2 linked regions of the Exiguobacterium sibiricum 7-3 genome follow. The protein of the gene in region 2 interacts with the protein of the main gene of each other region in a pairwise test. Links are inferred from orthologs where the notes say so. Each region holds a gene or a part of one and is shown on either strand. Other genes may lie near its edges.

Region 1 (3,014 bases), 570 kb from region 2 along the record:
CAGCGTCAAAGAAATACAGGTAATCTTCTCCGGTGAACTGCTTGAGAGATTCGGACAAAGCGGCACTTGTCAAAGGACCTGTAGCGACGATGGTGGGACCATCTGGAATCGCTTCAAGTTCCTCATGATGGACCGTGACGTTCGGATGATTTTTTAACGTTTCCGTCACGTATCCGGCAAAGTCATGTCGATCGACAGCAAGCGCACCACCTGCCGGCACACTCGCAAGATCGGCAGCCTTGAGGATCAGTGAGTCGAGTTGTCGCATTTCTTCTTTTAATACACCGACTGCATTTGTCAGTTGATTCGCCCGAAGTGAGTTCGAGCAAACGAGCTCTGCAAATTGATCGGTATGGTGAGCAGGTGTCTGCTTGACTGGTCGCATTTCATATAAATCTACTTGTATACCGCGTTTCGCAAGTTGCCATGCTGCTTCAGAACCTGCGAGACCGGCGCCGATTACGGTTACCCGTTTCATCGGTCATTCCTCCTCTTGCTCCTGATCGATGCGTGTTTCATGATGTCCGCAAGACGTACATTCTACTTTCACACCGTTCTTGATTTTCTTTTGTACCATCATACTGCTACAAACCGGACATGGTTCTTCCACCGGTTTATCCCATGAGACGAATTCACATTCCGGATAATTCGAACAGCCGTAGAATAAGCGTCCTTTTTTACTCCGGCGTTCCACGATCTCACCTGTTCCACACGTCGGACATTTAACACCAATCTCAACTTGAATCGGCTTCGTGTTCCGACATTCCGGGAAGTTTGAGCACGCCATGAATTTTCCATAACGGCCCATCTTGATGACCATCGCGTGTCCGCAGACTTCACAATCTTCTCCGGCCGGTTCGTCTTTGATTTCGATTTTTTCGATTTCGGCTTCTGCACGTGTCAGACGCTTTTCGAACGATTTATAAATCGGATCGACGACTTCCGTCCACTGCATGTCCCCTTTTTCGATTGCATCGAGCAACGCTTCCATATCCGCCGTAAATTGAACGGTGATGAATTCTTGGAAATAATCACTGATCATATCGATGACCAGTTCCCCGAGTTCGGTCGGCAGGAATTTTTTCTCTTCGAGCGTCACGTAACCGCGTTTTTGGATCGTATCGAGTGTCGGCGCATACGTCGAAGGACGACCAATCCCGAGTTCTTCCATCGCCCGGACGAGGCGTGCCTCGGTATACCGCGGTGGTGGTTGCGTAAAGTGTTGTTTCGGCTCAATCATTTCCTGCTCCAAGACTTCACCGTCTTCAAGCGGCGGTAACAAACCGTCCTTGACGTCCGTTACTGTCTCATCGTCTGTATCTTCAATATAGACTTTCATGAATCCGGCAAATTTAACCGTCGAACCGTTTGCCCGGAACATGACATCATTTGAAATTAAGTCGACTTTTACTGTATCCAGAACAGCCGGAGCCATTTGGCTCGCAACAAACCGTTCCCAAATTAATTTGTATAATCGGAACTGATCGCGGGATAAATACGATTTGACGAGTTGTGGGTCACGCATCGTCGATGTCGGACGAACCGCTTCGTGGGCATCTTGCGAATTTGCTGCTTTTTTCTCTTTCCGTTTTTCAACAGCGATATATTCTTTTCCGTACGCATTTTCAATGAACCCTTGTGCTTCAATGTTGGCGGTTTCAGATGTCCGGGTTGAATCGGTCCGCATGTACGTAATCAAACCGACCGTTCCTTCTTTTCCGAGCTCGATTCCTTCATATAACTGCTGGGCAATCATCATCGTTTTTTTCGCACGGAAGTTCAGCTTGCGGGCTGCTTCCTGTTGAAGCGAACTCGTCGTAAACGGCAAGGCCGGATTCCGGCGGCGTTCTTTTTTCGTAACGGTATCGACCGTGAAGGACTCTGAAAGTTTGGCCAATACTTCATTGACTTCTTCTTCTGAGTGCAGTTCGCGTTTCTTTCCGTCAATTCCGTAGAAGTTGGCTTCGAGCTTTTCACCATTTGCGTCCAGCTCCAGTTTGATCGTCCAATATTCTTCCGGTAAAAAGGCATTGATTTCCTGTTCGCGATCAATGATCATCTTCACAGCAACCGATTGAACACGTCCTGCTGACAAGCCTTTTTTAATTTTCTTCCAAAGTAACGGACTCATACTGTAACCGACGAGACGGTCCAAGATACGCCGCGCCTGTTGTGCATCGACAAGATCGTAGTTGATCTTGCGGGGTCTCTTGAACGAATCTTTGATGGCGTCTTTCGTGATTTCATTAAAGACGACCCGACATTCTGTCGATTCATCGACACCGAGGGCTTTCGCTAAGTGCCAAGCGATTGCTTCCCCTTCACGGTCCGGGTCAGCTGCAAGATAGATTTTTTGTGCTTTTTTAGCGGCCGTTTTTAACTCTTTTAAAACCGGGCCTTTACCACGAATCGTAATATACTTTGGTTCATAGTCATGTTCTACGTCAACACCCATTTGACTTTTCGGTAAGTCGATGACATGTCCCATCGAAGCTTTCACGGTATAGTTTGAACCGAGATAACGTTTGATGGTTTTTGCCTTTGCAGGTGATTCGACAATTACTAAATATTTTGCCATTACAATCGCTCCCTATTAGAGGCGTACTCGTATTTTAATCTCACTTATCATAGTAGTCTCGATTCCCATTTGTCAACGTTCATCAAGATACTTTTTGAAACTTCTTCCGGATTCAAGAGTGGAATCGCCCCTTCCGCAATCAGTTGATTTGTCCCTTGAAAGTGTTTTTCTGTCGGACAACCCGGGATACAATACACGTCTTTTCCCTGTTCAAGCGCGTGACCTGCCGTGTTCATCGTCCCGCTTTTCCGGGTTGCCTCAACGATAATCAATCCTGACGCCAGTCCGGAGATAATCCGGTTTCGTTCCAAAAACTGATACTTCTTGATTGGGGTTGGAGCGGGATACTCCGATAAAAGCAGTCCTGCTTGCTCAATCCGTTGAAACAGTTGTGAATGCCGGGCGGGATACAAACAATCAAAACCGCTCGCTAACA
Region 2 (2,824 bases):
CGTAGCCGATCGGCTGCTCCTGAAACAATTCTGCTTCCGTCTGAAGAAGCGGTGGAAGTGAAGTCGCGCCGATTAAATCCGCCTCGACCCGGTAAGCCTGTTGTTGGAGCCGATAAAGTTCGGGATAATCAGTTGCCACCAGTCGTCGAATCATCGATAACCTCCGGTGTAGATGTTGATTCATCCGCTGTATCAGGCAAGTTCAACTGTTCTTTCAACATCGTTTTCGCATCGGCGAGGGAACTTGGATCGAGCTGATAATAGTAGGCACCGTTGATTTTGGTATCCGTTCCTTTTAAATCAATCCGGTTGACGGTGTTCAAAGATTTGACGAACGGTTGTAATTGAAAGGCTTCCGTCAGTGACATGTTCGTCGTGAAATTATCACCCGTCGCATCCATCAATTTATTCAGCTTTGTAATGGATCCAAAGGATGTCGATTGATCGATGATGGCCTGGACGACCTGTTGCTGTCGTTTTGTCCGTCCGATATCACCTTCCGGATCCTCATAACGCATCCGGGCGTAGGCAAGAGCTTCCTCACCGTTTAACCGTTGAAGACCGGGCTCGAGCTTGACGCCGCCCTTTTTATCGGAAGAGTTTAACGTATTGATCGGTAATTTGACATCGACTTCAATGCCGCCGACGGCATCGACAATTGCGACGACACCATTAAAATTGATGGAACCGTAATAATCAATCGGAATATCAAGCAACTTTTCGACGGTCTCAATCGTTGAATCAATGCCGCCGAACGCATAGGAATGGTTGATTTTATCTTCGTACCCGACAGATGGGATCATGACGAGGGAATCACGAGGAATACTCAGCAAATTGACTTGTTTATCCGTTTTATTGAACGTTGCGACAATCATCGTATCGGCACGGGAGGACGTATCACCTGGGCGTTCATCCGTTCCGACGAGGAGGACGGAAAAATGATCTTTCGTTAAGTCGACGGCAGCAGCCCGCTTATCTGATTTATCACCACGCGACAGTTCGACTTCTGATTGTTTGGCCGTTTGAAACGTTTTATTGGCGACATAGGCAAATGCAGCACCTCCGGCGATGAATACGACCAGAAAAACGGTGACGAACACTTTAAACCACGACCGCTTTGGTTTTGGTTTGGTAGAACGGGATCGTTTGGAATCATCCACGGTTCATTACTCCTTACTTTACTGAATTATTAAAAAACTTTTAAATTCTTTACAATCAGTATAGCAGGTCAAGGTTGAATGTCACGTTCGACATAGCGGGAATGGGTTTTCTCGAGCAGAGCCTGGCCGTTCGTCAAATTCGTCATCCACTCGAGGAAGGTGGGGACAACTGTCTCCTCGACCCAGACATCGATTTTGACATGATCGAGATAATGAATCTGATCGATGATATGTTCGGTTGCCCGTAATTCATTTTCAAGCTTTCCGAGCCAGGTGTAGTCGACCGTGATTTCCACTAAATCGTGGGCAATCCGTTCGACGATGCCGACAGCGTTCAAGCCTTCCGAGACACTGGAGCCGTACGCGCGGATCAATCCGCCGCCGCCGAGTTTGATGCCGCCGAAGTAACGGGTCACGACGACGACGGTATTCCGGAGATTCCGTTTCTTTAAGACTTCAAGCATCGGGACGCCTGCCGTTCCGCTGGGTTCGCCGTCATCGTTTGCTTTTTGAATCTCATTTCGCTCGCCGATGACGTAGGCGGAACAATTATGATTGGCATCCGAATGTTTTTTTTTGAGGTCCGCAATGAAGCGCTGTGCCTCTTCTTCCGAGGTGGCACGCGCCAAATATGTAATAAATCGTGACTTTTGGATAATGATTTCATGGAAACCGTTTTCTTTTACTGTATAATAATTAAATAATGTCATAATCAAAAATGTCCTCCTCGTTAACTAGTTCTTTCTAGCATAACGACGATTCGAGAGAGAGACAACCGTGGGGACTGGCAAGGAACGGAGGGAGTAGTATGACGAATGAGATGGGGGAGCGACTGTCCTTGAATGATATCGTACAGAACATCATTGGTGTCGTAGAAGAAAGCCGGGAAGAAATCGTCCGGATTACGGAAAGTTCACGGGAACAGTATGCTGAAATCCAGCAGGAGTTACGGGAACTGAAGACACGCGTTCACGACTATATTAAAGAAGCTGAACGGCTAGAACGACATATTAAGGATTCGAAAGCGCGACTCGTCATCGTGAGCAAGAACTTCGACAACTACTCAGAACAAGACATCCGGACTGCTTATGAGACAGCCAACGCACTCCAACTCGAATCGTTCATCAATCAGCGCGATGAGATGAACTGCCGGAAGCGCCGGGACGAACTCGAACGCCGTTTGATTCAACTGGATGAAACGATTGAACGCGCCGACATGCTGATCAGCCGGGTTTCGGTCGTGCTGAACTTCTTGACGGACGATATGCAGGTCATGAACGAAAAGTACGAAAAAGCGATGCAAAAACAGGAGATGGGCTTAAAAGTATTTCAGTCGGCAGAAAATGAACGGCGCCGCTTATCCCGCGACATGCATGACGGTCCTGCGCAGACACTTGCTCACGTTTTGATTCGGGCCGATTTAATAGAAAAGATCCACCAGCACAATGGCGCAGAAGCAGCCTTTGAAGAAATCCACCGCCTGCGGAAATTGATCCGCGATGGATTAGCCGACATTCGACGTATCATCTATGATTTACGTCCGATGACACTCGATGATCTCGGGTTCGTCCCGACACTCGAACGTTATTTACGACATATGCAGGAAATTTCCAACATCCCGATCCACTTTAATTACCTCGGGGGCGGCGAACGGATTGAATCCA

Evidence for each region. Proteins that work in one complex are often made in the same cells at the same time.
Region 1: the proteins of P402_RS0103965 (region 2) and topA interact in binary tests that used the Escherichia coli proteins (3 or more experiments, as listed by UniProt). The link is inferred for Exiguobacterium sibiricum 7-3 from one-to-one orthologs.

What each region holds. Positions count from the first base shown.
Region 1 is NZ_KK211190.1:1,167,500-1,170,513, reverse strand. Bases 31-2,967 are described here. They hold topA (type I DNA topoisomerase), read right to left. Parts: upstream 2,579-2,967; coding sequence 482-2,578; downstream 31-481. Other genes in these bases: dprA (DNA-processing protein DprA), read right to left, coding at 2,626-2,967; trmFO (FADH(2)-oxidizing methylenetetrahydrofolate--tRNA-(uracil(54)-C(5))-methyltransferase TrmFO), read right to left, coding at 31-478. Outside these bases: more of trmFO, read right to left, coding at 1-30; more of dprA, read right to left, coding at 2,968-3,014. UniProt on the Escherichia coli protein: Releases the supercoiling and torsional tension of DNA, which is introduced during the DNA replication and transcription, by transiently cleaving and rejoining one strand of the DNA duplex.
Region 2 is NZ_KK211190.1:598,940-601,763, forward strand. Bases 50-2,796 are described here. They hold P402_RS0103965 (YigZ family protein), read right to left. Parts: upstream 1,871-2,796; coding sequence 1,229-1,870; downstream 50-1,228. Other genes in these bases: P402_RS0103955 (GNAT family N-acetyltransferase), read right to left, coding at 50-154; P402_RS0103960 (LCP family protein), read right to left, coding at 129-1,160; P402_RS0103970 (sensor histidine kinase), read left to right, coding at 1,969-2,796. In the rest of the region: more of P402_RS0103955, read right to left, coding at 1-49; more of P402_RS0103970, read left to right, coding at 2,797-2,824.